One region of the Paenibacillus sp. FSL R7-277 genome, then DNA from elsewhere that is predicted to be linked to it. Evidence: predicted binding sites of a transcription regulator. Region 1 holds the regulator's gene; each other region holds the start of a gene.

Region 1 (10,786 bases):
CCATGCTAAAGGGTTTTTTTGTTTGCGCGGATACCGCGTATTTTATGGAAAAGGGGAATGAGAGCGACATGGCAGACAAACACGCACTGAATATTGTCAAAATGAAAAAAATGAAAACGGACGGGGTGCCCCTGAGCATGCTGACCGCTTATGACTACCCTTCAGCCCTGCTGGCGGAAGAAGCCGGAATCGACCTGATTCTGGTCGGTGATTCGCTGGGAAATGTCGTGCTTGGTTATGACACCACGCTGCCGGTTACCATAGAGGATATGGTCTACCATACCCGGTCGGTGAAGCGCGGCGCGCCTAATACTTTTATAGTGGCTGATATGCCGTTCATGACCTACCACGGAAGTGTGGATGAGACCTTGCGCGGTGTGCGCAGACTGATGCAGGAAGGCCAGGCCCATGCGGTCAAAATGGAAGGCGGCCTTGAGATCTGCTCCGCAGTGTCGGCTGTAGTAGCAGCCGGAGTTCCGGTGCTCGGCCATATCGGCCTGACCCCGCAGTCGGTCAATATGATTGGCGGCTACCGGATTCAGGGGAAGGATGCCAAGGATGCGCAGCGGCTGATGGACGAAGCGAAGGCACTGGAAGCAGCCGGGGCATTCGGCATTGTACTGGAGCTGGTCACGGAGGAAGTGGCAGAAGCCATCTCCAAGGCTGTCAGCATACCGACCATCGGCATCGGTGCCGGGCGTTACTGTGACGGACAGGTTCTGGTTTTCCATGATGTCCTGCGGTATGCCTCACCTTACCGGGAGAAAAAGTTCGTTAAAACCTACGCCGATGTAGGCACTCTAATTCGTGAAGGCATCACCAGCTACGTTCAGGAAGTGAAGGACCGCTCGTTCCCTGCGGAAGAGCATGTGTTTCGCGCGGACGAGACTGTCCTGGAATCTTTATACGGCAATGCCGGCAAAGGAGTGAAATAAAATGAGAGTGATCCGAACGATTGCTGAACTGCGCGAAGCGCTCGAATATATGCGTCAAGGGGGCCATGGCCCTGTTGGTTTTGTGCCTACCATGGGATATTTGCATGAAGGACATGCCAGTCTGCTGCGTAAGGCAGGGGAGAAGAGCGGCACAGTGGTGATGAGTATTTTTGTCAATCCGCTGCAATTTGGCCCGAATGAGGATTTTGCTTCCTATCCGCGGGATGAGCAGCGTGATCTGGCGCTGGCTGAACGTGAAGGTGCGGACCTGGTGTTCATCCCAAGTGTAGAAGAGATGTATCCGCAGCCGATCCGTACAGGCGTATCGGTCTCCTCGCTTACGTCGCAGCTCTGCGGCGCTTCGCGTCCGGGACATTTTGACGGAGTAACTACTGTGGTCAGCAAGCTGTTTCATATCGTGCAGCCGGATTACGCCTTCTTCGGACTGAAGGATGCCCAACAGGTAGCGGTTCTCCGCCGGATGGTGTCTGACCTTAACATGAACGTGGACATTATCGCCTGTCCTATTGTGCGCGAGGAAGACGGGCTGGCGCTTAGCTCCCGCAATGTCTATCTGAGCAGCGAGGAGCGCAGACAGGCGCTGGTATTGTCTCGTTCCCTGCGCGAGGTGCGCCAGGCTATGGAAGAGGGCAGTATTCGTACGGTAGATGAAGCACGGGCCCTGCTGGTCTCGGTCATTTCTGAATCGCCGCTTGCGGTCATTGATTATGCGGAGATTCTAACCTTCCCTGATCTGGAAGAGCTGGAAGGCGGCAGCAGGCTGACGGATACGGGCGGAGAGGTTATAATGGCTCTGGCTGTGAAGTTCGGCAGAACCCGTCTGATTGATAATAATGTATTTATTCCTAAGGAGGCACACGCTCTTGTTTAGACATATGATGAAATCCAAAATTCACCGGGCAACGGTCACTGAAGCCAATCTCAATTATGTGGGCAGCATTACCATTGATGAAGATCTGATGGAAGCCGCAGACCTGCTGGAGAACGAGAAGGTGCAGATCGTGGACAATAATAACGGTTCCCGTCTGGAGACCTATGTCATTCCAGGTCCGCGCGGCAGTGGCGTCATTTGTCTGAACGGGGCAGCGGCGCGTCTGGTACAGCCTGGCGATACAGTGATTATTATATCCTACGCTGTCATGTCCTCCGAGGAGCTGGCGGCACACAAGCCGACTGTAGTGTTCGTTGATGCGGGCAACAAGCCGGTGAAGCTGGCGGATCATGAGATTCATGCGACGATTGCCTGAATTCTGAGCTTTGAGCCATGTAATCAATGGCAGGGATGAAGACCCCTGTACTTGCTGATAATGAAGTAAGGCAAGCTTAAGCTGACTTCATTATCAGTAAGGGTGGGATGTCCGGTGTTTCAACATTTATTTGCTGAGATGAACAAGATGCTCCAGGAGATCAAAGCCGACTATCCTACTGCGGAGGGTGCCCGCCGAAGCGATCTTTTATCCAAGTATAATATGCTCCACCGCATCAGTGATAATGTAATGGACGAGTGGCTGGTCTTCGCCGAGAAGCTGAGCGAGTTCCGGGAACAGGCGGATTTTCAGGTTCAGCCGGAGGAGCTGCCGGAAGAGGAGGCACCTGAGCTTGGGATGGATGCTTTTGTCAGGGGCCAGGGCTATTATAAGCTGCTGATGTACCGTAAGTGCATTGAACAGTTCAGGGAGGTTACGGCACAGTATCCGGACAGCCTCGCTGCCCGCCTGTATCTGGCCATGGCTTATCTGCAGGAGGGAGAAGGCGATACCGCCTGGGGACATCTGAATCACATGCTGGGCCTGATCCGTGAGGTGAAGCTGAAGGCGATGATCTATAATGCGCTGGGCTGTATCCGGGCTTCCCAGGAACGCTTCAATGAAGCCAGTGAGCTGTTCAGCCTGTCGCTGCTGCATGATCCTGATCTGCCGGAGCCGAACGTGAATCTGGAGGTGTGCCGCAGACGGGGCGGGAAGCTGGAGTTTGGCCATCAGCTGGTTTCGCTTTTATAATTTATCCTCGGTTTCTTTAGGCGATGCGCCCCACTTCCCGGGGTGTGCATCGCCTTTTTTCGTAACTTCTGTTATGCTGATAAAGAGTCTCAAGTGAAAGGGAATAGAACTTATAATGAAATTTGCCGTGCTTGATTTTGAAACTACGGGAACCCAATCTGTGGGAGAGATCATCCAGGTTGGCCTTGCCATTATAGAAGAAGACGGGACGATCTCCCGGGTGTATGGTTCCTATGTCAAGCCCGGAGCGCCAATTCCTCCTTTTATTACGGGCCTGACCGGAATTACAGACAGCGATGTACAGGATGCGCCTGAGCTCGATGAGATGATGATGGAGCTGGTACCGCTGCTGGATGATGTAGTCCTCGTCGGACACAATGTCGCGTTTGATTTTCATTTTTTGCAGAATGCGCTGGACCGCTGCGGCTACCTGCCGTTTCAGGGGCGGATTCTGGATACGATCGATTTTCTCAAAATATGCTTTCCTTCGCTGAGCACCTATCAGCTTGGCGCGGTAAGCAGCCACTTCGGCATTACGCATGACCGTCCCCATCAGGCGGACAGTGATGCGCTTGCCACGGCTATTGTGCTGCTCAAATGTCTGGAAGAGCTGCAGAGTCTGCCGCTGCTGACGATTCAGCGGCTGAATGAGCTGTTCGCGGACGAAGACAGTGATCTGGCCTGGTATTTCGACGGGCTGCTGCGGGAGCGGGAGATGGAGACCTTTCAGCCGGAAGGTGAGCTGAGCTTCTACCGCCAGCTTGCGCTGGCTGTGGGGGACTGGGCAGAGCTGGCTACGCCACGGGAGGATGGAAGCGTCAATCCGCTGGAGAATATTACCTTTGAAGAATATATGGATGAGGTAACCAAGCGGCTGAAGGCTGTTCTTCCCCAGTATGAGAGCCGAGAAGCCCAGGAGCTGATGATCCATGAGGTCATTACAGCGCTTGAGCAGGACAAGCATCTGCTGATTGAAGCGGGAACAGGCACCGGCAAATCGCTGGGTTATCTGCTTCCGGCCATCTACCATAGTGTGAAAAGCGATCAGAAGGTGATGGTCAGCACGCATACCATTAACCTTCAGGACCAGCTGCGGGAGCGGGATATTCCGCTCTTAACCAGCGTTGTGCCGTTCCCGTTCAAGGCCTCCATCTTTAAGGGAAGAGGGCACTATTTGTGTCTGCGCAAGTTCGAACATAGAATGAACAAAAAGGACTTTACGAGTCCAAGGGAAGAAGCGCTCACCGCTGCGCAAATGCTCGTTTGGCTGACTCAGACGACGACCGGCGATGATGAGGAGCTTAACTTAAGCGGACGGGGCGGCGATTTCTGGGAGACTGTAGCCAGTGATACTGACTCCTGCCTGGGACGCGCCTGTCCCTGGTTCCGCAAATGCTATTACCACCGGGCCAAGCATGAAGCCGGGATCTCCGATGTGGTAGTCACCAATCACTCCAAGCTGTTCGCAGATGTCAAAGCCGGGCATCAGCTTCTTCCGGCGTACGACCATCTTGTGATTGATGAAGCCCATCATCTGGAGGATATTGCCGGCAAGCATCTTGGCATGCAGATGAAATATTTCACATTCGCCCATACCCTCACCCGACTCTATAAAGATAGCCGGAGCGGGCAGCTGCCTGCCCTCCGTCAGAGTCTGCAGTCTTCGGGCAGTGAGCAGGCTTCCGAATGGAGCGGCGTGATCGACCGGATCTATCCCGATCTGCTGACGGTGAAGGAGTCCTGGGATGCGCTCAGCGACCGGCTCTTCAGCCTGCTGCCTGAGCGCAGCGATGCCGGGGCCGGTGAAGCAGGCCAGCTGGTGGCACGCCTGCAGCCGGGCAAGAAGCCGAAGGATTGGGAGGAGCTGGCTGCCCTTGAGAATACACTGAACCTCAGTCTGAGCGATATCATCCGCAAGGGCGACAAAATGCTCAGTGAGATGCGTGACACGGACAGCCAATCCTCCTCAGACAGTCTTGTGACCGATATCGGCGGGTTATTCAAGGATCTGGCATCCATTAGAGAGCAGATCCGCTTCTTCATGAGTCTGAACGATGAGAATATCGTGTATTGGCTGGAGGGAAGCGGTAATTATAAGGGCAAGTCGCTGCAAATGTATGCTGTTCCTGTAGATGTCAGCACCCAGCTCAGGGAGCTGTTCTTCGATAAGAAGAAGAGCATTATCCTGACCTCGGCCACCTTATCCGTGGATAAATCCTTCCAGTTCATGATTGATAACCTGGGTCTTGGCGAGGCTGCAGAGCAGCGGCGTCTGATGACTGCACTGCTTCCGTCGCCATTCAAGTATCGTGAGCAGGCTCTCCTGGTCATTCCGCGGGACTTCCCGAGCGTCAAGGGGAGTATTGGGGATGCCCGCTTTGTGGACACCCTCGTGCACTCCCTTGCTGAGACAGCTGTAACAACACGGGGGCGGATGCTGGTGCTGTTCACCTCCTACAAGATGCTGCGCCAGGTGTATGAACCGCTGAAGGAGGCACTTGCCTCACAGGATATCGCGGTACTCGGACAAGGTGTGGAAGGCGGCAGCCGGAGCAAGCTGATCCGCCGCTTCCAGGACAGCCCGGCTTCGGTCTTGCTGGGTACCAGCAGCTTCTGGGAAGGGGTGGATATCCCGGGAGAAGCATTGACCTGCCTGGCGATTGTCAGACTGCCGTTCCAGCCGCCGAATCACCCGCTGGCAGAAGCGAAGTCAGAGCTGCTTCAGGCACAGAAGAAGAATCCGTTCATGAAGCTGTCCGTGCCGCAGGCTGTCATCCGCTTCAAGCAGGGCTTCGGGCGGCTGGTCCGCACGGCGCAGGACCGGGGCATCGTAATTGTGTACGATACCAGAGTGATTGAATCGCATTACGGAAAGTACTTTCTGTACTCGCTCCCCGGTCCCAAGATGGAGCATATGCTCACCGAGCAGATGGTCCCGAGAATTGCCGAATGGCTGGATGACGGCGGGGTTTCCTAATTCATCTGCTATTGCTATTATTAATAAGTCATGATTATCCTGAAGATCCGTTCCCGCCTGTCCTGCCACTCCGGCAGGCGGCGGGGCACGGTTGCTATAATTGTACGGAATGAAGTGTAGGCTAACAAAACTTTTAAGGAGGAGAATACATGAAATCGGATAAAATATCGGAGGCCGTCGTGCGCAGGCTGCCAGTGTACCTGCGTTTCCTGAACGATCTCCAAAAACGTGAAATCTCCACAGTCTCTTCTCAGGAGCTGGGCCAGAAGCTTGACCTAAATCCCGCCCAGATCCGTAAGGATTTGGCTTATTTCGGTGATTTTGGCAGAAAAGGCATCGGCTATGATGTATCTTATCTGATTGAGAAGATCCGCCATATCCTGAAGCTTGACCAGCAAATTAATGTTGCACTGGTTGGAGCCGGTAACCTCGGTCATGCCTTGTCTAACTACAACGCTTACTTGAAGGATACGATGAAGATTACTGCAATCTTCGATGCCTACCCGCCGAAGGTGGGCCAGCAGATCAACTCGCTGGTTGTGCAGCCGATGGAGGAGCTAAGCAGTACCATCCGCTCGCAGGGCATCCGGATCGGGATTATTACCGTGCCTGACAGCGAAGCCCAGAACGTAGCTGATATTCTTGTGGATTCCGGTATCGAAGCGATTCTGAACTTCGCACCGGTTATTCTCAAGACGCCTGCCAATATCCGGATTCATGCCGCAGATTTCACCACAGATCTGCAGAGCTTGGCCTATTATTTGCATGATGGAAAGGATGAGGCTGAAGATGAGCAGTAAAATCACGATAATCAAGAACGGGCACTTTCTGGTTCCGGGCAGTGACAAGCCGGTTCTGAGCGGGTATATGACCCTGGAGAATGATCTGATTACTTACATAGGTGAAGCTGAGCCGGTAGTGGAGGATGGCGCTCAGGTCGTAGACGGCAGCCGTCTGCTGTTCATGCCGGGTCTGGTCAATACCCATGGGCATACGGCCATGTCACTGCTGCGCGGATACGGCGACGATATGGTGCTTCAGACTTGGCTGCAGGAGAAGATGTGGCCGATGGAAGAGAAATTCACTGGTGATGATGTATATTGGGGAACCTCGTTGTCCGTGCTGGAGATGCTGAAGGGCGGCACAACCACCTTCCTCGATATGTATGATCATATGGACCGGGTAGCGGAAGTGACCGAGCAGTCCGGTATTCGTGCTGTGCTGATGCGCGGCGTAATTGGGCTGTGCCCGGAAGAGGTACAGCAATCGAAGCTCGCTGAGGCGATTGCTTTTGCCCGTAACTGGCACGGCAAGGCTGACGGCAGAATTACGACCATGCTCTCACCGCACGCCCCGTACACCTGTCCTCCAGAGTTTTTCATGAAGTTTGTGCAGGCTGCCCATGATCTGGACTTGCCAATGCACACCCATATGTCCGAGACGCGCCATGAAGTGGAGCAGAACGTGGCCGACTACGGACTGCGTCCGGTCGCACATCTGGAGAAGCTCGGGATGTTCACCCGTCCTTCGCTCATTGCCCACGGGGTTCATCTGAATGATGAAGAGATTGGGATTCTGGCCCGCTATAACGTTGGCGTGTCGCATAACCCCGGCAGTAACCTTAAGCTGGCCAGCGGGGTTGCGCGTGTTCCTGAGCTGCTGCGAGCCGGGGTTAAGGTTTCCCTGGGTACAGACGGAGCGGCAAGTAACAATAATCTGGATATGTTCGAAGAGATGAGGCTGGCGGCTCTGATCCACAAGGGTGTAAGCGGTGATCCTACAGCGGTACCGGCTCCTGAAGCGCTGCTGATGGCGACGGAGTATGGGGCGCAGTCTATTTTCCTAAGCGGGGTAGGCAGGCTTGCCGCAGGGATGAAGGCCGACTTTATTGCACTTGATATTGATCAGCCGCATCTGCTGCCGCATACCGATCTGCTCTCCCATGCCGTATATTCGGCAAGTGCCAAGGATGTGGAGCATGTATGGGTGAACGGCCAGCAGGTTGTGAAGCATGGACAATGCCTGACACTTGATGAAGAAGCCATCCGCCGCAAAGCACAGGAGACGTTCGAGAGCCTGCTTAAACGGTAATTCAGGGGAACGGGAAAGGAAGCAGCGTGGTGAAGAAGAAGAGGAGAAAATGGATCTGGCTGGGGATTACCGTGGTGCTGCTCCTTCTGTTCGGACTAAGCCAGTTCTATGCCTACATTATGAAGGACCAGTGGAACGAGCGGAGTGAGGCCAAGGAGCTGGCCCGGGCGCGTGCCGGACTAACAGAGGTAACCAAGGCCCAGAAATCTATCTGGAATGAGAATGAGATCTACTGGGTGCTGACCGGTAAAAATGAAGCAGGGACCGAACTGATGGTGTGGGTCCGTTTCACCTTGGAGGGCAAGCCTGCCGGAGGCGACAACGACCTGTATGCTGAGGAACTGAGCAATGGCACCTCAGAAGAGAAAATGCGCGGAATCATAGCCGCCCAGCTGCCGGACATTACGATCGAACGGCTGCTGCCCGGTGTATACAACGGGGAATATGCCTGGCAGCTATTTTACAAAAAAGACGGGCGATTCTATTATAATTTTTACCGCTTCAAGGATGGCAGCGCCATCGGTGAGGGGTACAGTCTGCCGAACCGCTAGCGTCACTTTAAGCGGCCGGGCGTTCAGGCTTGAACTATATTTAGAAGCGGGAGATACAGTGATACTGTACTCCCGCTTTTTTGGCGTGTTATATACGAGTAGAGTATAGGCTAGGCTGTTTATGGATTTGAGAGGCGTGGATCTGTGGCTTACTTAATAAAGGGAGGCATTGATCGGAGCTGCTCCCTACTGCTCTGTTGTCAATGTGTACATACACCAGTATATACAGATTGCAGTACCATTCATGTACATGAACTCTCCAATGCTAGGCTAAATCTTAAGACAGAAGGAAGAGATGATATGGAAGTTTTAGCATATTTGGATCAGGCGGTTGATTTGTTTAAGGAAGAGCTGGGGGATAATCTATCGGGGATTTATCTGCACGGCTCCCTGGCCATGGGCTGTTTTCAACCGGATTCAAGCGATATTGATCTGCTGATCGTCATACAGGATAAGCTGCCCGCAGAGGTTAGTCATAGGCTTGCCAGTCGTATTGTAGCTTATCACGACAGTCTGCCGAATAAGCGCGGAATTGAACTGTCTATCGTCCTGAAGACATACCTGCACAACTATGTGTATCCTACGCCATTTGAATTTCACTTTTCAGAAGCTCATTTAGAGCGGTATAGAACCGATGAGAATTATCTGTGCGGCGGCTTTGAGGATGCTGATCTGGCGGCGCATTTTGCAGTAGTCTACGATCGCGGGTTTATCTTATACGGGGAACCGATCCGTGAGGCCTTTGCGCCGGTAGACCGGGGATATTATCTGGATTCCATCGTCCGGGATGTGGAAGATGCGCCGCAGAAAATTGAGAATGCTCCAGTCTATTACACACTGAATCTATGCAGGGTGCTCTATTATGTGCAGGAAGGTCATGTCTCTTCCAAGAAGGAAGGCGGTGAGTGGGGGCTGCAGCATTTACCGGAACGCTATCACGGGCTGCTGAGACGGTGTCTGAAGGAATATAGCGGTGCGGCAGTCGCCGAAGGCTATGAACCGCGCGAATTAACTGATTTTGCGGAATTTATGATGGCTGAAATCAAGCGGACTCCAAACTGAAGATTGACCGGGTAAAAATGATAAGCGCATGAAACATCCAGAAATTAGTATCAAAAATTTTAAATATATTCACAACTTTATGTAAAATCGTATATACACCTATGATATACTACTACTTGTACTAAGACATGCTTAAGAGCATGTCCGTCTCGGATGGGCGCTAGACACGCTGGCTGGTCTTTATTATAGAGTTGTGCTCGGTCATTATTGAGAGGAGGACGTTTCTTGAAACTTCGTCTTGTGCCTGTACTGCTAACGTCTCTGCTGTCTGCTGCATTATTGTTTGGTGGCTGGTATTCCTACCGTACATTCGCGGTGCAGGAGCCGCTGCAGAAGCTGGTATCATCCTACGAGGGAGTGAAGGATTCCCATATTACTATTAAACGCAATGAGGTCACTTTGAAACTGGATTTGCAGCCGGGCACGAAATTACGTGAACTGGTGCAGTATGTATCAAGAGAAGGCAGCACTGCTATTGACGGACGGACCCTGAAGCTGGATGTGGAACAGAAGCCGAGTGAACTGCTGGATGAGTATTGGGATAAAGCGATGTTCTCTGTAGCAGAAGCGATGGAGAGCCGGAAGTATACATTGATACCAGCCAAGCTGGACGGATTGAAGGAGCAGGAGAGCAAGTACAGCGGGGTTACAGCTACCACAGAGATTGACGACAATAATGTATATGTAAGCCTGAGCAACGGCACAGAGAGCAAATTTATCATTCTGCCACGTGCAGCAGCCAAGATGGGAGTGTGGAACAATGCCTAAGTACTGGAAAGAGGTTGTAGCCGGATTCGTTCCGGTCATGCTGATTTTTATGGCTTTTGTGGGGATCAATATCTTCCCTGTAATCATAGCGCTGGGCATGGTTGCCGCGCTCCTGTTCATTGCTCATGCCCGCGGCGGTCTGACGGTTAATGCAGGTGCAGATAAGAAGCGCAAGAAGAACGGCCCTTCCAAGCTGACCTTTGAAGAGATCGGCGGACAGGACAATGCCAAGCAGGAGCTGCGTGAAGCGCTGGACTTCCTGATCCGGCATGAAGAAATCAGCAAGTTCGGGATTCGCCCGCTCAAGGGAATTCTGCTTACAGGTCCTCCGGGAACAGGAAAGACGCTGATGGCTAAGGCTGCGGCACATTATACGGGCTC
Region 2 (10,786 bases), on a different contig from region 1:
TTACTTGATCCATAACGGCGAAGGCTCCACAGCCGGATATATGTCGGCCAGAGAAGAGGAAGGGAAGCTCTTTTTGAGCAAGTTTTATATCGGCAAGGAGTACAGGGGGCGCAGCTATGCCAGCCAAGCGTTGGCCTTCCTGGAGAAGCTGTGTCAGGACCGTAATCTGACTCATATCTGGCTGACAGTCAATCGTGATAACGAAACCAGTATTGCAGTATATAAGAAAAAAGGCTTCCGGACCCTACGGGGACAAATGGCGGATATCGGCAATGGATTTGTTATGGATGATTTTATAATGGAAAAAGAAATTCCTGTTCCCTAAGCGAGGAAGCGTGGAAAGGAACTACATATTCATGAACAAGGGTTCGGGTTCATCCTCAATTAGACCCTATGACTCCTTACCGCTTCAGCAGACCATTTTATGACCATCTTAAAAGCAGAAAAGAATCTGTGATTCTAGAGGGTGCAGGTCATTTTCCGATTGAACAACCGGGGCTGGAGCAGATGATTGCTGCTGTGCTTGCTTTTTTGAGAACAGTAGAGGAAGAATTACAGCTAGCATAAGCCGTCCGGCTCAATGTGCTCAGGATGAAGCACTATAAAACCAGTCCAACGCGGGATGTTCGTGTGAGGGCTGGTTTTTACTTGGGTGAGAAACTCCATATAAATGGACATAAAGAACTTTGAAATAAACCTGTGTAAGCGCTTATACGTTTGTTAAAATATAAGAAATTATAGGTTGCACACGATAACTTATCCTTCTATTTCTCGCTGAAACGGTACCGTCCTTTAAAAGGACGGCAAAGCCGTTTCCACTTGTATTATTGAAACTGGAGGTGAATCCAGATGTTGTCCATGCTTGTGAAACCCATTGTCAGGCTCAGTGTTAAGCAGCAGTTGATTCTGCTGTTCCTGATCATGATTACGCCTATTCTGATTCTGAACAGCTACGGCAACTACAAGGCAGAGGAGATTCTGAAGCGCCATGTGACCAATGCCTATGTGGAGCTGAACAAGCAGAATTTCGCCATCATTAACAGAGACATCGATACGGTGAATAAAATAACGACCACCGTCATCCAGAATCCGGTCCTGCAGCAGCTCAACATGAGCGGGAATGATACGGTGCTGGAGCGGGTGGAACGTTATGAGACCATCGAGAAGCTGCTCGGCAGCTATTCGCAGGGAGCGGAGCGGGGGGACGGCATTTACTACTCGCTGTACGTATATGATCCAGATAACTACTACTTTTTCGCTCCCAATTTTCCGCAGGTGAAGAAGGCGGGGGTTTATTTTTTCTCCAAAGAGGAACAGCCGTACTGGTTCGAACAGGTGGTGCAGCAGAAAGGCCGCGGTACCCTGATGTTCACCGAGAAGCTGAGTCCGCAGGCCGAAGATCTGAAGACGCTCACTTATGTCAGGGCTGTCAATAATATCTACCGGGGGGAAGGAACGCTCGGCGTGCTGGTGGTGACCAAGATGGAATCGAAGATCGGTGAATCGCTAAGGTCCATCTCACTGCCGGACGGGGAAATCTATCTGACGGATATGAGCAACCGTGTATTGGCCTCCACCACGAATTCAACCGGAGAGGTGATCGTTCTGCCGGACGGCTCGGAGGCGGGAGATCCGGAGGGAACCGAGGATATTATCACTGATGACTTCATCTATGTGGTGAACAACAATCATGCCTTTGAGCAAAAGCTGGTCTACAAGGTACCCGTCAAATCCCTGCTCCAGCAGCAAAACGAAATGAAACGCGTCATTCAATACATAACAGTGGCCTACGCGCTGTTCGGACTGATCATCATTACCTACTTCTGGCGTTCGCTGATGACCCCTTTGCAGAAGCTGGCTTTTTTTGTGCGCAAGTATGAGCCGGGCAACCGTGTGCCCGAGACTCCCCGCAGAGGAAGCAACGATGAGGTCAGTGTGCTGATTAACGCCACGTATGATATGGCCCGCAGGCTCAACAGCCTGATTATGTACAAATACCAGATGGAGCTGAAGCAGAAGGAATCACAGCTGCAGCTGCTCTATCAGCAGATCAACCCGCATCTGCTGTACAACACCCTGGAGAGTATTTATTGGAAAAGCTCGCTCGAAGGCAACGTGGAATCCGCGGAAATGATCAAGGAATTATCCAAGCTGATGAAGATCAGCTTAAGCCGGGGCCGGGAGCTGATCACGCTCGAAGAGGAGCTTGAGCATGCCGGTGCCTACATCAAGCTCCAGCAGCACCGGCATGATTATGTGTTCGCCGTTATCTGGAATATTGCTCCCGGGACGATCAGGAATCTGATCCCCAAGATCACGCTGCAGCCCCTGATCGAGAATGCGATTATCCACGGGGTTAAGCATATGGAGGAGGACGGCGAAATCATTATTACCTCTGTGCTGGAGGATGGCCGGATTCGGATTACCATTGAGGATAACGGCTATAAGCAGGTCGATTATAAGGCTATCGAGCAGATTCTCAATGACGACAGCCCGAACCCGGTGAACGGCTACGGTATCCGGAATATCCATCAGCGTGTGCAACTGCACTTCGGCGGGGATTACGGGATCAGCTACAGACCGCGCGAGTGCGGAGGCACGATAGTAAGTGTGATCCTTCCGAAGTCAGAGACTATAGAGTAGAGGAGAGAATACGGTGTTCAATATACTTGTTGTTGATGATGAGCCGCTCATTTGCAAAGGACTGAGCAGTCTGCTGGCTGCTTCCGGGCTGGATATTGACCATATCTATACGGCTGGCAGCGGGTATGAGGCACTGGATTGTATCCGCATGGAGGAGATCGATCTGCTTGTGACGGATATCCAGATGGGGGCTATGAGCGGGATCGAACTGATGCAGCATGCCAAAATGACCAGGCCCTGGATGCAGACGATCGTCATCTCTGCGCATGAGACCTTTCAGTACGCCCAGATGGCCGTCCGGCTGGGGGCGAGAGACTATCTGATCAAGCCGCTGAACAGTGAGCAGTTCCTGGATTCGGTGCGCAGTGTCGTCCTGAAGATGAATAGACCGTCGCCGGAGCTGGCCACATATATGGATGGGAATGCAGACCGTTTCCGCCTGGAGGAGCCGCTTCCCGAGTACAGCGAGCTGCTGAACAGCCTGCTTACGGAGACTGCGGCGGTGCTGGGGGCAGAGGAGAAGCGGCGCAAGCTGGATGAGCTGAGTCTGCAGGGGCCGTTTTTTGCGGTGATCAAAATCAAGCTTCCCCTGCCGCAAGACCGGCCTGAGCAGAGGTACACTACCCACGATCATAGCCTGCTGCGTTACGCTGCCTTGAATATTGCCAAGGAGCTGCTCGACCAGGAATGGAATTCTACCGCGTTCTATTCGCCGGACGGGGAGATTACCGTGTTGATTCAGTGGGATGAGCAGAGCTACGAGGAGCCATCCACCGGCCAGCTGAGCCGCCTGGAGGTGCTGGGCCGCAGCCTCCATTACAATATTAACCGCTATTTGCAGCTCCGGGCTGTCATCGGCATTAGCCAGATTCTGAAGGGGCTGAGCTTCATGGATGTGCTGAACCGGCAGGCCTCGAAGGCGATCCTCTGGAACAACGAGCATGCCGATCATTATGTGTTCTATTATGGGGATTTCAACTGGAACAACTATGCTGCTGATCCGTCACCTGAGGAGCTGCATACGCATAGCAATCTGATCGTTCAGAAGGCGAAGGAATACATTGACGGGAATTACGCCCAGAAGGGTCTGACGATCCATGAAGTAGCGAAGAAGAATCATGTCAGCCCTAATTACCTGAGCTATCTGTTCAAGAAGAATACAGGCTATAACCTCTGGGAATATGTCATTAAGCTGCGGATGGAGGACAGCCGGGAGATGATTCTGAACACCGATCTGCGGCGGTATGAGATTGCGGAGCGGGTAGGATACGAGTCGCCGGAGCATTTCAGCAAAATTTTCAAAAAATACTTTGGACTCAGCCCCAGCGAACTGAAGAAGTAAGAACGCTTACGATTGCCATAGATATAGACATGTTAAGTCTCTCCCTCATTTCCTACAATGAAGACAGGAGGCGCTTTCCCATAAAGTGCTGAAAGACGACAGGAATGAGGGAGCCGGAATGAATCAGTCTGCTGCGTTACATGATCACCTTCCAGCGGAGCTGGAGAGCAAGCCGTACAAGCAGAACCGCTGGAAAAAGAATTATTGGGGCGTGATGTTTCTTGTCCCCGCATTGATTATCTTCATTATGTTTATGTGGGTGCCTATCTTCAAAGGGTTCCTGTACAGCTTCTACACCGTTGATTTCGTCAAAGGGAATACCTTCGTCGGCCTGGACAATTATGCCAGGGCCCTTACTGACCCCGATGTACTGATTGCTGTCAAAAACACCTTGTACTATATGCTGCTCTGCCTGGTGATCGGCTTCTGGGTTCCGATTGCCTTTGCCATTGCCATCTCCGAGCTGCGGAAATTCGGCGGATTCGTGCGCGTTGCTGCGTATTTGCCATATGTCATGCCTGCTGTAGTCCTATACGGGCTGTGGCGCTGGCTGTATGATCCGGTTGGACCGATAAATGCCGTAATTGGCAGCACCGGAGCGGAGCAGATCGCCTTCCTGACCGATACCCGGTGGTCGATGATCTCGCTGGTCTTCATGGAGACCTGGCAGCAGTTCGGCTCGGGGATGCTGATCTATCTTGCTGCGGTGTTAAGTATTCCCCGGGACTGGTATGAAGCCGCCGAGATTGACGGAGCCGGAGTCTGGGCCCGTATCCGCCACATCACCCTGCCTTCGCTGCGCAACCTGATTCTGCTGATGCTGATTCTTCAGGTGATTGCCACCTCTCAGGGCTACCAGTCACAGCTGGCCTTGCTGGACGGGGGGCCGAACAATGCTACGCTGACGTATGCGCTGCTTATTGTGAAGTATGCTTTTACCAGACTGGATTATGGTACGGCGACTGCGCTGGGGATGCTGATGTTTGTTGTTCTGGGCGGTTTGGGCATTCTACAGTTCAAGCTTAACAAGGAGGACAACTAGAATGAAGAGCGCAGACAGAGGTATTCTCTCGGAGCATGACCTGAAAAAGACCAGCAATAGGGTGGTCTACGGAATTATGGTGCTGTTCATTGTCCTGATGATATTCAGCATGCTGTATCCCATCCTCATGACGATGTTCAACGGTCTAAAGTCGAATATCGAGGTCAATTCCTTTCCGCCGCATTTTTTTCCGCAGGAATGGCATTTCGGTAATCTGAAGGATGCGCTGGATTATATCGATCTGGCTATGTTTCTGCGGAACACCCTGTATATTTTTGCAGGGAATATGGTCGCTACCTTGATTGTACTGGGACTCGCGTCCTTCAGTATCTCACGGATGAATGTGCCGTACCGCAAGGTCTTCTATTTCTTCTTCCTGATGACGCTGTTCATTCCGGCTACGAGCTATATGATTCCGAACTTTGTTAATCTAAAGGAGCTGGGCCTGCTCAATCAATATGCGGCCTTCTGGCTGCCGGCAGGCGCGAACACGTTCTTCTTCCTGCTGCTTAAGAATTTCTTCGACGGGATTCATCCTGAGATTCTGGAAGCCGCGCGGATGGACGGGGCCTCGGAGCCGAGAAGCTTCTTCACCATCGCGGTGCCGCTGTCGATTCCGATTTTTGCAACACTGGCGATCTTCATCTTCTCCACAGCCTGGAATGACTGGTTCTGGCCATCGCTGGTCATGCACAGTGAGGAGAAGTATACGCTCGCTACCGCTATCTATAAGTACGTTATCAATGTAAAAGCGCTGAATACGAACATCAAATTCGCAATTCTGTTCATTGTCTCTCTGCCGCCGATCCTGGTATTCCTGGTCTTCCAGAAGTTCATTATGCGCGGAGTTTCATTGTCTGCGGTCAAAGGCTGAGCAGGAAGGATGAGGTCCGGTAGAGATCGTACTCCTGCACATGAAGGGAATATAAATACACCTCGTTTGTAAACGGTTTCTCTTTTAAGATGAATTTGTAAGCTCATTATGATATGGAAAAGGGGAGTTACCATGCGTAAAGTTTCCAGCGTATTCGCCTGTCTCCTGGTCACGGGGACCTTATTGTCCGCTTGCGGCGGCAATAATAACGGCAACAAGCCGGCGGCTGACGGGGGAGAAGCGACACCTGCACCAGCAGCAACCCAGGCGGCGGAAGAGTCAGCCACTCCGTCTGCAGCACCGGCTGACGATATCACCCAGAGAAAGGTAACAATCAAAATCCACTATCCTACGCCGGACCTGACCGAGGTGAGAGCGCAGGAGGATGACAAGATCAAGCGGTTCCAGGAAGTCTATCCGAACGTGGAGATCGTCAAGGACGACTGGCAGTATAATGTAAGCGAGATCGGAGTGAAGATGGCAGCGAATGAAGCGCCGACCTTCTTCAACACGTATGCCACCGAAGCCAAATTCCTGATTGAGAAGGGCTGGGTAGCTGACATCACCGATCTGTGGAACAATTATGAGTTCAAGGATCAGATCAATCCTGTGCTGCAGAACCAGTTCATCATTGACGGCAAGGTGTATGGAGTTACCCAGAAGGGTTACGTCACTACAACAATGATCAACAAGAAGATGCTGGATGACAAAGGTGTAGCCGTACCTCCAATGGATTGGACCTGGGACGACATGCTGAACACAGCCAAAGGAGTGGCCGATCCCAAGAAAGGTATCTCAGGGATTGCCCCGATGGGCAAAGGCAACGAAGCCGGCTGGAACTGGACCAACTTCCTGTTCGAAGCAGGCGGGGAGATTCAGAAGATTGAGGGCGGAAAGGTGGTGGCCACCTTCAATTCCGAAGCTGGTGTTAAAGCGCTGGACTTCTATAAAAAGCTGAGATGGGAAGCCAAAGCGGTTCCCCAGGATTGGGCGCTCGGCTGGGGCGATGCGGTAGGTGCCTTCCAGCAGGGCCGTACCGCGATGGTAATGGCCGGATCTGACGGAGTCATTGAACAGGCGCTTAACCAGGGCGGGTTCAAGCCGGAGGATGTGCTGACCTATCCAATGCCTGCGGCTGAGAAGGGCGGCAAGCATACCGGTGTTCTCGGCGGCGACTATCTGGTCATCAACCCTAATGCCAGCAAGGATGAGCAGGAGATGGCCTTCCGTTATATTACCTTCGACTATTTCTCGGATAAAGGTCTGGAAGCGCTCGATGCCATTCTGCAGCAGCGCAAGGCGGACGGCAAATACTTCATTCCGCCGCTTCTTGATTACTATGCTGCCGATTCCGACTTCGGCAAGAAGACCAAAGCAGTGTATGACAAATACTCTGATATTGTATATCAATACAATACAGATATTATGGCTCTACTCGACGGCAAACCTGAGGCGCAGTACAATACCCAGGACTACTATGCAACCATGTCCAATGTCATTCAGGAGCTGTTCGCCAAGGAAGGCACGGACTCCAAGGCCCAGCTTGATGCAGCAGCCGCAACCGTACAGAAGAAATTTTTCGATACCATTAAGGTGGAGTAGCCTGGGACGTCTCTTTCTAGACTTAGGGGAAGAGATGAATAAGGGGGGGACAGCAGAGATGCTGTCTCTTTTTTTATAAAAATATAAGAATTTATAGGTTGCACACGATAAATTATCCTTCTATTTCTCGCTGAAACGGTACCGTCCTTTAAAAGGACGGCAAAGCCGTTTCCACTTGGCAGAAATTTATATTTATATTCACCGTCAGAGTGAGTCTCTAGAAGAGCGACGGATGAACCGAAGTGATGGCTTGGCATTCATGAGCAAAATTCCCGAAGCCCAACCGGCATTGCAAGGCAAGATGGGCTATCAACGCTGCAGACTATCGTATTGCGTTCGCAGAATAGACAAATTTCAATTAAATATTACATATAATATGGTAAAAACACTAGTATATGATCGAATGAAAGCGCTTTGAAAACAACTCAAAAAAAACTTTATACTTTGTGAAAGATTTCACTATACAAGGTGAAAAGGATGTGCTAAGATAAATGTATAGAAAGAAACAACCTAAAAATTGACAGGAGGACGAGGGAGATGGCAGTTAAAAACGAAGTCGCCGCCCAAGTGAAACAAACCACCGCTGAAGAGTATATTCAGGTTTTGGTGGATAAAGCAAAGAAAGCCCACGAAGCGTTCATGGGCCTGGATCAAGAGCAGACAAACACAATCGTTCATGCAATGGCGCTGGCCGGACTCGACAAGCATATGTACCTGGCAAAACTGGCTGTTGAAGAAACAGGACGCGGAGTATACGAAGACAAAATTACAAAGAACATCTTCTCCACTGAATATATCTGGCACGGTATTAAGTACGACAAGACTGTAGGCGTTATTGAGGATAACGCTTATGACAGCTTCCAGAAGATTGCTGAACCAGTCGGAATCATTATGGGTATCACACCGGTAACCAATCCAACATCCACCACGATGTTTAAAGCTTTGATTTCCGCTAAGACACGTAACCCTATTATATTCGGTTTCCACCCGTCAGCGCAAGAGTGCAGTGCGGCAGCAGCCAAAATTCTGCATGATGCAGGCGTAGCAGCAGGCGCACCTGAGAACTTCATCCAATGGATTGAGCTTCCTACGATGGACAAAACAAACGCACTGATGAACAATCCGGACGTTGCACTGATTCTGGCAACCGGCGGATCGGCAATGGTCAAGGCAGCTTACAGCTGCGGCAAACCGGCACTCGGCGTAGGTCCTGGTAACGTGCCTGCTTTCATCGAGAAGAGTGCTGATATTGATCAGGCTGTAACAGACCTTATCCTGTCGAAGACTTTTGATAATGGTATGATCTGTGCTTCCGAGCAGGCAGTTATCATTGAAGAAGCCATCTTCGATCAAGTGAAAAAGAAAATGATTGCAAACGGCTGTTACTTTGTGAACAAAGAAGAAGCAGCTAAGCTGACCAGCGGCGCAATGAACGTAGAGAAATGTGCAGTTAACCCGGCTATCGTTGGCCAATCCGCTGTGAAGATCGCTGAAATGTGCGGCATTCAGGTTCCTGCCGGAACGAAGATCCTGGTAGCTGAGCTTGAAGGTGTAGGTACTAAATATCCATTGTCCGCTGAGAAGCTGAGCCCGGTTCTGGCTTGCTACAAGGTGAAGAATGCTGACCAGGGTATCGAACGCGCAGCTCAAATCGTTGAATTTGGCGGCATGGGCCACAGCTCGGCTATCCATTCCAACAACGAAGAAGTAATCATGAAGTTCTCCAACCGTCTGCAGACCGGACGTATTCTCGTCAACTCGCCATCGACTCACGGCGCAATCGGCGACATTTACAACACTAATATCCCTTCATTGACACTGGGCTGCGGATCTTACGGACGCAACTCGGTATCGCAGAACGTCACTGCAATCAATCTGATCAACGTGAAAAGGGTGAATCGTCGTACCGTGAATATGCAATGGTTTAAAGTACCTGACAAGATTTACTTCGAAAAGGGAGCCACTCAGTACCTGGCCAAAATGCCTGACATCACACGCGTTGCTATCATCACTGACCCTGTAATGGTTAAACTGGGGTATGTTGAAAGAGTTGAGCACTATCTGCGTCAGCGCCAGACTCCTGTAGCGATCGAAGTGTTCTCGGAAGTTGAACCGGATCCATCGACTACTACTGTAGAAAAAGGTACAGCTATGATGAACAGATTCCAGCCGGACTGCATCATCGCACTCGGCGGTGGTTCCCCAATGGATGCTGCCAAGGGCATGTGGCTGTTCTACGAACATCCGGATGCAGACTTCAACGGCCTGAAACAGAAGTTCATGGATATCCGCAAACGGGTATACAAATTCCCTAAGCTCGGCAACAAAGCGAAATTCGTTGCCATTCCAACCACTTCGGGTACAGGTTCTGAAGTAACATCGTTCGCAGTTATCACAGACAAGACAACAGGCAATAATACCAAGTATCCGCTCGCTGACTATGAGCTGACTCCAGACGTAGCAATTATTGACCCTGAGTTTGTCTACAGCTTGCCTAAGACTGCAGTTGCCGATACAGGAATGGACGTATTGACACATGCTATCGAAGCTTATGTATCTGTAATGGCCAGTGACTATACCGATGGTCTGGCAATCAAAGCCATCCAACTGGTGTTCCAGTGGCTGGAGAAATCCGCACTGCAAGGTGACAAGCTGGCCCGTGAGAAAATGCACAATGCTTCGACGCTTGCCGGTATGGCCTTTGCCAACGCATTCCTGGGGATTAACCACAGCTTGGCACACAAATGGGGCGGACAGTATCACACCGCACACGGCCGTACCAATGCGATCCTGATGCCGCATGTTATCCGTTACAATGCCAAGAAACCTACGAAGTTCGCTTCGTTCCCTAAATATTCGCACTTTGTAGCTGACGAACGGTACGCAGAAATCGCCCGTATTCTGGGATTGCCTGCACGCACTACCGAAGAAGGCGTAACCAGCCTGATCAATGCAATCCGCGACATGAACAAAAAACTCGGTATCGAAGAATCCTTCTCGGCTCTTGGTTTCGATCCTAAGGACTTCGAATCCCGTGTAGACTATCTGGCTGACCGTGCATTTGAAGACCAATGTACTACTGCCAATCCTAAAATGCCGCTGGTATCCGAGCTTGCTGATGTATACCGCAACGCATTCTACGGAAAATTCGATAACTAATTAACGGTTGCCTGGCAAAGAATAAGGTTAAAGGTTAATATGGGACTGGATGGAAGTGACAAATATCACCGAAAGAGTGATATTTGTCACAGTCCTTTTTCAGAAAATAAACTAAAATGTTTAT
Region 3 (10,786 bases), on a different contig from region 1:
TATTTCCGCTTCGGCCGTATTGCCGAGCCATGAATTAGCAGCAAGATTAAGCCGCTGAGCGGTCAGCATCGCAGCAGAGAGGAGAACAACATGGAGGATTATGACAACAAGTCGATGGAAGAGAGGATTATCGAGAGCTACAAGCGGGACGAGGAAATGATGATTCTTGTATTTGCCCAGTGGTGTGTGAATAATAAGCTGGACCCGCATGCCCTGTATCTGCAGGCTTATCCGCAGCAGGAGGGCAATCAGGCGCTGGCCAATGCGCTGGCCCTGACGGTATCCGCGGATGAGGCCGGGTTCATCTCCGATGATACGGTGCTGGGCGTACTCTCCCTGTACAGTAACGATGATCTTGCCTATGTGGTTACAGAGGCCATCCAGCTAAGACGCAAGGCAGAAGACACCAAGGATTGAGAGCGTAAATATAATAATAGGGGTTAATGAACTTTTTTTTGGCAAACGATGTTCATTCCAGAATAAATGTGGTAAAATTATATATACTAACTAATTGTAAGCTTCATAAGTGAGAGGTGATAACCATGGAAGAACATCAACTGACGATGTGCCCGAGATTTGAGACGGCTTTTTCGTTTCTGGGCAAGCGTTGGAACGGACTCATTATTCAGACCTTGATGAGCGGTCCCAAGCGGTTCAAGGATATTTCCGGACTGATTCCGTCAATGAGCGATAAGATGCTGTCCGAGCGCATGAAGGATCTGGAATGCGAGGGCATTCTGGTACGACATGTGTACCCGGAGACACCGGTGCGCATTGAGTATGAATTAACAGTGAAGGGCCGTGCGCTTGAGCCGGTCATGCAGCAAATCCAGTCCTGGGCCGAGAGCTGGGTGGAGTAGCAGTACCGTAATATATTTTTGATGACAGCCTCTTGCCGGGTATCCGGGTAAGGGGCTTTTCATATGCTGTTCTGCTTGAAATATAAGAATTTATAGGTTTCACACGATAACTTATCCTTCTATTTCTCGCTGAAACGGTACCGTCCTTTATAAGGACGGCAATGCCGTTTCCGCTTGTTTATGCAAATTTTGCCCAAATAAACCTTGCACTTAGGCCCTACCTGTGTAATATAATAGAACATACTAAATATTACGGATGTGTGGAAGCGTTAACAAAAGTAGGAAAAGCCCAGGGTTATAAGGCAGACGGATGCTTACGGGATGTGTTTTGGACGATGCTGATGGAAGGAAGCGGAGGGCTCACACAACTTTTAGGAGGCGAGGACCATGACCATCACCTTGTTTTCCCGGGAAATAACCTATGGAAAAAAGGATGTCGCCGAACTGGAGACTGCTTCGATTAAAGTACAGCTGATCTATGACAAGGTGTTGTTCATGCTTCATAGCTATCTCCCGGATTCTCTGTGGGATGCTTGGATCGGTGTGCCCTATGAGATCATTTCTTCTCTATATAAAGGGGACAATGACAGCGGGAGCGTATTTCAGAAATGGATTCAAGGCCCGTCCGGCTGGAAATGTATCGGTTGTGAACGGCATTGCCTGGAGCCGGTAACGGCTAAGGGAGGGAGTGGCTCAAATGCTCAGCGCCGTTTTACTTTTCATAATGGAATTAGCCAGAGCATGGTACTTCAAGCTGTGATCTGGTCTATGTATGAGAACACGCGGCTGCTCCAGCCTTACTTGGGGGAGGAGGCTTTTCTGAGTGAGGAGGATATGGAGCTGATCTCTGTATATTTCGTGCCCACCTACCCTACCCCGGCACCGCTAAGCGAATTGAACAAACCGGCCAAAGAATATAAGGATAAGAACATCAGAGTGTATCAGGAATGGATCTCTGCCCCCGATCTGGTGCTGCAGTGGAACGGCGGCCTGACCGAAGGCAGATGGATGACGGGTGTATATGTGGATCGTTCGCGGTTCGCCGGACTTGGCCCCTACCTGAAGGATGCGCAGGGCAAGCGGACTTACATGCAGGCGACGGTTCGATAGAAAAGGTGAAGCTCGAAAAAAAGAGTTGAACTTGAAGCCAGGTCGTCGCTGCGGTGAACATTTGGACTTCCGGCCGCTATTGTGTTTGGATTTCCTGATACAAACCGCTCTTCGCGGTAGAAATCCAAACACAAAGGCGATCGCTCCGCTCCTCCTTTATTTGTACTTCTAGTCACTCACAGCAGTACAAGCCACTCTACTCCGCCCGGTTATTCCTCCGCCGGATCAAGTACACGGTGCTTAAGATGACCAGTCCTGCTGTAACGGAAATGACCAGAATCACCTTCCCGTTCGCACCGCTGTTTGTTGCTGATTGGGCGGCTGGATTCACGAAAGTAACAATAAGGATGCAGGCTGCCACCACGATCGCCAGCAGTGCACCCAGAACGTTTTTCCCTTTTGCTCCGCCCTGTGCTCCGCCCGGTCCCACATATGCACCGCTCCAGATCAGCCGTACGAGATAGAAACCCACACCCAGCATGAAAATTGCGTAATTACTAAGCGGATATTCCAGCCACTTCATTCCGTAGTTTTGCAGCGCCATGTCTGCCAGCAATAAGAATGCCATCAAAAGAAATGCCTGATTCCCCGCCTTGTGCCGCTGCTGCAATTGTCTCTCATCCAGGTTCGTTCTGCTCATCCTTCGTTCCCTCCCAAAATAATTGATCCAGCGTCTTCCCAAGTGTTACACAAATGTCAATGCACAACCTCAGGGTGGGGTTGTAATCACCATTCTCAATCGCGATAATTGTCTGTCTTGTGACCCCCACGGCATCCGCCAGCTGCTTTTGCGACATGTCTTTTGCCGCTCTCGAGGCTTTGAGCCTCAGATTCTTCCCCATTCCCTCACCTCACGCATATTGTAAAATATATAAAACAAAATGTCTAGTATATTTAACATTGAAAACAAAAAGTTCGCGTTCATTAAAATTTGTTATATTTAGTGCGTACAATCACAAGTTCCGCCTAAGGCCAGTGATAAGGTGTAGAAGTGAAAAGAAGCACAAACCTACATCTAACCTGAGGAGGGGCCAACATGGCGTCCAATCAATTAAACGATACAACAATTCATCCCGGGTTCACCCCGGAAGCAATGGTCAGAGATATTGTCCTGCAGTTCCCCAAAGCAGCAGATTATTTCAAGGCACAACGGATCGATTTCTGCTGCGGAGGTGCCAAGCCGCTGGCTGAAGCCGCTGCCGAGAAGGGTCTTGATCCGGCAGCAATGGTGCAGGAGCTGAACAAGCTGCAAGAGCAGCACCCGGTTCTGGAAGAGGATACCGCCTGGAACGAGGCTTCTTCGGAGGAGCTGGTGGATTATATTGTGAACAAGCATCACCGTTATCTGCGTGAAGAGCTTCCGCTAATCAGTCAAAATGTAACCAAGGTGTTCCGCGTTCACGGTGAGGATTCACCGCACCTCGGAGAAATGCACCGTCTGTTCAATATGCTGCGTGAAGAGCTGCTGCAGCATACAGCGAAGGAAGAAGAGAGCGAATTCCCTAAGATGCTGGCCTACACTCAGAACCCAACCGAAGAAGGACTTGCGGAGCTGCGCGGACTGCTGCATAATTTGGAAGCTGAGCATGACGGGGCCGGAGAGATTCTGCGCGAGCTGCGCAGAGTTACTAATGACTACACACCGCCCGCACATGCCTGCACGACTTATCGCCTGACCTATGCCCGCCTTGAAGAACTGGAAGGCATGACTTTCGAACATGTACATCTGGAGAACAATATTTTGTTCCTGCGTTATCAATAGGACCTGCTGCAAGGTAGAAGTCCCTTCGGGGGCTTTTTACTTTTTCTTCCGGCAGAAATGATTTGAGAACCCTTCCTCTATGCGTTATCCTTAAAGAGTCTGGGAAAATACATATGAAGGCGGTGCCGTGGGATGTCCACGAAATGGATGCGCTTCATGCTGTGCCTTCTCTTGCTGGCCGCGGCAAGCGGTTGTGGATTGGGATCAGAGAATGGCGGCAGCAGTAACGGAGGCCAAGGATTAACCTTTTCAGTCAAGGTGGGTGACAGTGAAATGGCCGGAAGCTCGGCCAGATTGCTTAACGAAGCTTATGTGCCTGGGAATTCAATAATAGAGCTGTTCAGAAAGAGCGGCGTTGTTACATTTTCAGCGGATGGAACTAGTATTCTTGAGGTGAATAAGGTTTCCCTGGGTGAGGATATGAGCTGGGAGATTCAGGTGAACGGCAAGAAGGTTCAAGAGCTGAATACGACGCTGGAACCGGGTTCGGCCATTACGATGTCAGCAGGGCCTGCCGGAACCGGAAAGATGTTTCAGCCTGTCATCATCACGGTGAACGGGGGGAGCGAGCAGCCGGAGCTGACACATTCGCATGTGCTTTCTTTTATGCAGGATATGTCCGTCAAGGGACTGCTCAAGAACAGCGGTATGGTCCGGCTTGCCGAGGATAACCGGACGGTGCTTTCCGTGATGGAATATACCCCGCTCAGCAGCGAGGAATGGAGACTGAAGGTCAATGATAAAGGTCTGCTCGGTAATGGAGTGGACATGAAGCTCAGTCCGCAGGACAAGCTGGAGATCTCTCTGGTACTGAAATAAGTGAATGAAGTATAGGAGTGAGATCGTGTATCAAATGAATGGATATCTGTGCGAAACTGCATGGGTATCCGTTTATTTTGGACAGGAGAAGTCATATCCACTTGTGTGAAAAAATTCACATAACGTGTGACTGTGGTCACACTTGTCATGGAATTGGGGACAGTATAATTTCTCTATCAGGTAAAGTTATTGAAGAAATCAGAGTTTCTGAAGGAGGGTCTACCAGTGGCAGCGGAAAGAGAAAAGTTAGTGCTGATTGGGAATGGCATGGCGGGAGTAGGCACTATTGAGCAGATTCTGAAGCTGGGCGGCGCTTATGATATTACTGTCTTCGGCAGTGAGCCGCATCCCAACTATAACCGGATTATGTTGTCCTATGTACTTGAAGGCAGCAAAACGATTGAAGACATCATTCTTAATGATCTTGGGTGGTATGAGGATAATCATATTACACTGTATACTGGCACGACGGTTACCCGGATCGATGAACAGAACAAACTCATATTGACCGATAATGGACTGGCGGTTCCTTACGATAAAGCAATTATTGCAACAGGCTCGAATTCTTTCATTCTCCCCGTACCCGGCAGCACCAAGGATGGGGTAGTCGGCTTCCGCGATATCGCAGACTGCGATGCGATGCTGGCAGCGGCGAAGCAGTACCGCACGGCGGCTGTGATCGGTGGAGGACTGCTAGGTCTTGAAGCTGCAAAAGGCCTGGTCAACCTGGGTATGGATGTTACCGTTGTGCATCTGCTGGAGGATCTGATGGAGCGCCAGCTGGACCGTACCGCTTCTTCAATGCTGCAGGCAGAGCTTACACGTCAAGGTGTGAAATTCGCCATGGGCAAGCAGACGGTAGAGCTGACAGGCGAAGAACGGGTTACCGGTCTGCGCTTCAGTGACGGCAGTGAGCTGCCGGCAGAGTTTGTCGTGATGGCTGTTGGAATCAAGCCGAATGTCCAGCTTGCGAAGGACAGTGGAATCACCGTTAACCGCGGGATCGTAGTTGACGATTATATGCAGACTTCTATGGCAGATGTGTATTCTGTCGGCGAATGTACAGAGCACCGGGGAACCTGCTACGGATTCGTCGCACCGTTATTCGAGCAGGGCATGGTTCTCGCCAAGTATCTGTCCGGTGTACAGACTCCAGGCTATGAAGGCTCAGTTGTAGCAACCAAGCTCAAAATTTCCGGGGTAGATGTATTCTCCGCTGGTGAATTCACCGAAACACCGGAGCATTCCGTCATTTCTGCCAAGGATGAATGGAAGCGAACCTACAAGAAGATTCTGCTTAAGGATAATGTGATTGTCGGCGCCGTTCTGTTCGGTGATGTAACGGAATCTGCCAACCTGCAGAAGCTTGTGAAAAACAGCACAGAGATGAACAATGAAATCTATGATGAAGTTATGGGCACAAGCTGCTGCGGCGGAGGCGGAGCCAAGAAAGGCATGTCCGTTGAAGCGATGGCTGATGAAGAAATCGTCTGCGGCTGCAACGGCGTAACCAAAAAAGCGATTGTGGATGCTGTTACGGAGAACGGCTTCACTACGGTGGATGAGATCAAAGCCTGTACGGGTGCAACCCGCTCCTGCGGCGGCTGTAAGCCGGTGGTGGAGCAGATTCTGCAATTCGTTCTCGGAGACAGCTTCCAGCAGAGCGCCAAGCAGGGGATCTGCAGCTGCACCTCGCTTAGCCGGGATGAGATCGTAGCCGAGATTACGGCTAAAGGCCTCCGGACCACCAAGGAAGTCATGCATGTCCTGGACTGGAAGCAGGCAGAAGGCTGTTCGAAATGCCGCCCTGCAGTGAACTATTATCTGGGGATGATCTATCCTGACACACACGAGGATGAGAAGGAATCCCGATTCGTCAATGAACGGATGAGCGCCAATATTCAGAAGGACGGAACTTATACAGTTATACCGCGGATGTATGGCGGGGTGACCACTCCTGAGGATTTGAAGCGGATTGCAGATGTGTCCCTGAAGTATGATGTGAAGGTTGTGAAGGTAACGGGCGGACAACGTCTTGACCTGATCGGTGTCAAAAAAGAAGATGTACCTAAGGTGTGGGAGGAGCTGGATATGCCGTCCGGCTATGGTTATGCGAAGTCACTGCGCACGGTAAAAACTTGCGTGGGTTCACAGTTTTGCCGCTTCGGCACACAGGATTCCATGGGCATGGGCGCTATGCTTGAGCGTAAATATGAGCGGCTGGATATGCCGGCCAAGTTCAAGATGGCGGTTAACGGCTGTCCGCGTAACTGTGCCGAGTCCTGCACGAAGGATATCGGGATTGTCGGCAATGACGGCGGCTGGGAGGTATTCATCGGCGGCAACGGCGGGATTAAACCACGGATCGCAGATGCCTTCTGCAAGGTGAAGACCGACGAGGAGCTGGTTGAGGTCTGCTCCGCTGTTATCCAGTACTACCGTGAGACCGGTAATTACCTGGAGAGAACCTCCGAATGGGTAGAGCGTATGGGTCTTGAGCATATCCAGACAGTGGTTATGGGGAATGACGACAACCGTAAAGAGCTTGCGGCACGTATTGACTTTGCACTGGCCCAGGTGAGTGATCCTTGGCGGAAAATGCTGGATGACAAAAACACCCGTACTGCGCTGTTCGAAGAGACACAGGTATAGTCTAAAGGGAGAGGGAGAGAGCATAATGGAACGGAGCAATCGGGAATATACGATAGGTGCAGTGGAAGAGTTCATGCTGCAGATCGGCCGGGTAGTTCATGCAGGAGAGGTGGAATTAGCCATATTCCGCACATCGGACGGCGCAGTCTATGCGGTCCGCAACCACAGTCCCCACCCGAAGGGCGGTCCGCTCGCGGAAGGCATCGTATCAGGCTATTATTTATATGATCCGCTGCATGACTGGAAGATCGACCTTCGTACCGGAGAGGTTCAGGCACCGGACCGGGGGCAGGCAGAAGTCTATCCGGTTACAGTAGAGGGCGGAGTTGTTAAGGTCACTCTGCCTGCGGCAGTAACAACCCTAAATTAAAGGAAGAGCAGGTGCGGATATGTTTACGCAGAGCGTAGAGAATATCGTTGAGACAGCCGTAGGGAAACGCGACAAAATGAATGAGAGCCTGCCCAAATATTTTTTGGCGGCCCTCCTGGCAGGAGCATATGTGGGGATTGGTATTATTCTGATCTTCTCACTGGGGGCACCGCTGGCAGCGATTAAGTCACCGTTCCAGCCGCTGATTATGGGAGCATCCTTCGGGATTGCCTTGACCTTGGTTGTATTCGCAGGCTCAGAGCTGTTTACAGGTAATAATATGTTCTTCACGGTAAGCACACTTGCCGGGAGAACTACAGTCTGGGACACGGTGAAGAACTGGGTCCTGGTATTCCTCGGCAATGTGGCCGGTGCTGTGGTGCTGGCGCTGCTGATTCAGGGATCGGGCCTCTTCAAGGCAGCGCCTGCCGAGCATCTGATCTTCGCAGCCGCCGCCAAAAAGATGAGCCTACCGTTCTCGGAGTTGTTCTTCCGCGGCATCCTCTGTAATTGGCTGGTCTGCCTGGCGCTGTGGATGTCCTCCCGCGCCAAGAGCGAAGCGGCGAAGCTGGTCCTAATCTGGTGGTGTCTGTTCGCCTTTATCGCGAGCGGCTATGAACACAGTGTAGCGAACATGACACTCCTCAGCGTAGCCGTGCTGCTGCCGAATCATCCAGAGACAGTGAGCATCGCCGGCTGGTTCCACAACATGATTCCGGTCACGCTCGGCAATATCATTGGCGGCGGTGTCTTCGTCGGCATGGCCTACTGGCTGATCTCGCCTGTACGGACTCCGCGTAACGTATCTGCTACCCCTCAGACTAAGAAGGCAAGCTAACTTTAATATAAAGCCCCGCAGCTGCTACATGGCTTCGGGGCTTTTTTGCCGCTCTATCCCTGCTATAATAGGGATAATTCTTACCAGGAGGTTATTTTCATATGAATATATTGATTCTAGGTGCCACAGGCCGGGTGGGGAGCCACATGGTTACCCATGCTCTTCAGGATGGACATCATGTGACCGTACTGGTCCGCAGGCCGGAGAGGGTTCAGCCGCTCCATGCCAACCTGACGATCATTCAAGGTAATGTGCTTAATCAAGAAGATATCGCCCGGGCAGTGCAGGGGAATGATATAGTTATTAGTGCATTGAACACCGATGGGACAACCACGCTTACAGACAGTATGCCTTTTATCATCGGAGCCATGTATGAAGAGGGTATAGAGCGCATTATAACCGTAGGAACTGCGGGCATTCTCCAGAGCGAGCTTTCCCCGGAACTCCTGCGTTACCAATCCAGCGAATCTAAACGCAGGTCCACCCGTGCTGCAGAAGAACATGAACAAGCCTATCGCTTGCTGGAGCGATCGACTCTGAAATGGACCATTGTGTGCCCAACCGCTCTGGTGGAAGGAGAACGTATGGGGACCTATCGTGTGAGACGAGATATTTTGCCCGGAGGCGGTACTGAAATATCTGTAGCGGATACAGCGGAATTCACTTATAGTCAAATTGATGCTAGCGATTTCATAAGAGCCCGTGTGGGTATAGCTTACTGATAAGGGGAAGTGGGCAGAAAAAAAGACGCCGGACAGGGCGCCTTGACCACTCTATTAAATTTATTGGGTCAGATATGTTTCAATGAGGTGAATAGAGGGTATTATTGATAGGAAATTAAATTCGGCAAATTTCATTAGGACATAATTCGCAGTGGCAGATTTCCTGAAGCATCGCCAGATCCTTGATGACGATCATGCCATTCTCATACTCCACTGCATCTTTTTTGCGCAGATCACTAAGCATCCGGTTAACGCTCTCACGGGTAGCGCCGATCATGTTGGACAGATCTGTATGCGTGATTTTTTTGTTGATTAGAATGCTGTCTCCCGTCTTCTCGCCATAGGTGTTGCCAAGACGGATCAGTGTGGAGCAGAGTGCGCCCGGTTTGCCGTACATCATCAGATCGCGGAATTTGGTCTGTGTGAGACGGTGATGGATCCCCATCCATTTCATGAAGTCAATGGAGAAGTCGCAGTGCTGGCAGATCAGAATCTCCAGATCCTTCTGCTCGATTACGCCAACTTCACTCTCTTCAATGACTTCGGCCGTGAAGCTATGCTTCGTGCTGAAGAACGGGTCAGCCTGACCTACCATATCGCCAGCCTGATACATATACAGAATCAGTTCCTTGCCTTCGTCTGTAGATTTGGTCAATTTCACACGTCCACGCTTGATATAAAACAGTTTATCCGAGAAATCGCCTTCCCAGAACAGGTGTGATCCTTCAGGGACTACACGTTCCTTCATGGTGACCAACAGGCGGTTAAAGTTCTGCTCGGAGAAACAGTTTGTATTGCCGCGGGCTTCGATAACATTATAATGTTCCTTTATCATAATCGACATCCCCTTTATTCCCTCAGTTTTTCAGTAAATTTTAAATTAATTATACCTTGAAATTCCTCTTTATGGGTAAGTATTTTCGTATAAAAGTGTCGAATTTTTAACATTGTGATAAATTTCACTTCATTTTTGTGAGAAAGCTTATGTTTTTGGGCGTATGATAGGCTTCTTTACATGATTCAAAGGATATTATATCAGTTGTCACCTGTTCTGGATAGATGCAGAGGGGGGCGGCTTTTTTGCGTTTGTCGTCCGTATTCCATATGATCCGTACAAATGCACATAACTCGCTTACAGGCGGACCTTGGTCACGGGCGGGCTTAGCGATACTCTGGAACTAAAGTGTCTGTTGTTTCCGCTGTGTGAGCGGAGGAGCGGACAAAGCCTCACTTAGCGAAGGAGAGTTTCAATTATGGCAAAAGTAGCAGATCCCTATCTGAAGGTCGATCCCTGGGCAATTATTGAGGAAGGCTTTGATCCGGAACGCAACCGGACTTCGGAATCTATTTTTTCACTGGGCAATGAGTATATGGGGGTACGGGGGTATGCGGACGAGGGCTACAGCGGCGATTCCTTGCCGGGGAGCTATTTCAACGGGTTGAATGAGCAAATGGAGGTTGGCAATCATTATAAAGGCATTATCCGGTCGCTGCGCTACATGGTGAATAGCGTGGACTGGCTGCATACCCGGATCTCGGTGGACGGTGAAACCCTGGATCTGGCGCACTCCCGCATAGGGACGTATACCCGCAGATTGGACTTCCGGACGGGAACCTATACACGGGAGTTCATCTGGCTGCTGGCGGACGGGA

Evidence for each region. The regulator Rex, encoded in region 1, represses fermentation and respiration genes when NADH is low (regulators of the CRP and FNR family bind a similar motif). The targets are predictions, from matches to a motif close to TTGTGAAATATTTCACAA.
Region 2: the regulator Rex is predicted to act here: its motif matches at 7,948-7,965, upstream of adhE (bifunctional acetaldehyde-CoA/alcohol dehydrogenase).
Region 3: the regulator Rex is predicted to act here: its motif matches at 2,960-2,977, upstream of ric (iron-sulfur cluster repair di-iron protein).

What each region holds. Positions count from the first base shown of each region.
Region 1 covers NZ_ASPX01000064.1:29,694-40,479, reverse strand. The annotation lists gene panB (3-methyl-2-oxobutanoate hydroxymethyltransferase) at 69-935, shown strand; gene panC (pantoate--beta-alanine ligase) at 937-1,827, shown strand; gene panD (aspartate 1-decarboxylase) at 1,820-2,203, shown strand; gene C173_RS18500 (tetratricopeptide repeat protein) at 2,342-2,956, shown strand; gene dinG (ATP-dependent DNA helicase DinG) at 3,072-5,933, shown strand; gene C173_RS18490 (redox-sensing transcriptional repressor Rex) at 6,083-6,733, shown strand; gene C173_RS18485 (amidohydrolase) at 6,723-8,024, shown strand; gene C173_RS18480 (cell wall elongation regulator TseB-like domain-containing protein) at 8,054-8,575, shown strand; gene C173_RS18475 (aminoglycoside adenylyltransferase domain-containing protein) at 8,876-9,637, shown strand; gene C173_RS18470 (hypothetical protein) at 9,863-10,405, shown strand; gene C173_RS18465 (AAA family ATPase) at 10,398-10,786, shown strand, end outside.
Region 2 covers NZ_ASPX01000115.1:294,963-305,748, forward strand. The annotation lists gene C173_RS29180 (GNAT family N-acetyltransferase) at 1-325, shown strand, start outside; gene C173_RS35225 (alpha/beta hydrolase) at 394-567, shown strand; gene C173_RS29185 (cache domain-containing sensor histidine kinase) at 850-2,643, shown strand; gene C173_RS29190 (response regulator) at 2,657-3,985, shown strand; gene C173_RS29195 (carbohydrate ABC transporter permease) at 4,200-5,027, shown strand; gene C173_RS29200 (carbohydrate ABC transporter permease) at 5,029-5,901, shown strand; gene C173_RS29205 (ABC transporter substrate-binding protein) at 6,034-7,503, shown strand; gene adhE (bifunctional acetaldehyde-CoA/alcohol dehydrogenase) at 8,041-10,662, shown strand.
Region 3 covers NZ_ASPX01000115.1:278,173-288,958, forward strand. The annotation lists gene C173_RS29095 (Gfo/Idh/MocA family protein) at 1-58, shown strand, start outside; gene C173_RS29100 (hypothetical protein) at 91-417, shown strand; gene C173_RS29105 (winged helix-turn-helix transcriptional regulator) at 543-860, shown strand; gene C173_RS29110 (hypothetical protein) at 1,248-1,970, shown strand; gene C173_RS29115 (DUF6773 family protein) at 2,167-2,610, opposite strand; gene C173_RS29120 (helix-turn-helix transcriptional regulator) at 2,588-2,812, opposite strand; gene ric (iron-sulfur cluster repair di-iron protein) at 3,037-3,732, shown strand; gene C173_RS29130 (hypothetical protein) at 3,865-4,551, shown strand; gene nirB (nitrite reductase large subunit NirB) at 4,819-7,203, shown strand; gene nirD (nitrite reductase small subunit NirD) at 7,229-7,573, shown strand; gene C173_RS29145 (formate/nitrite transporter family protein) at 7,593-8,411, shown strand; gene C173_RS29150 (NAD(P)-dependent oxidoreductase) at 8,513-9,133, shown strand; gene C173_RS29155 (Crp/Fnr family transcriptional regulator) at 9,249-9,968, opposite strand; gene C173_RS29160 (glycoside hydrolase family 65 protein) at 10,387-10,786, shown strand, end outside.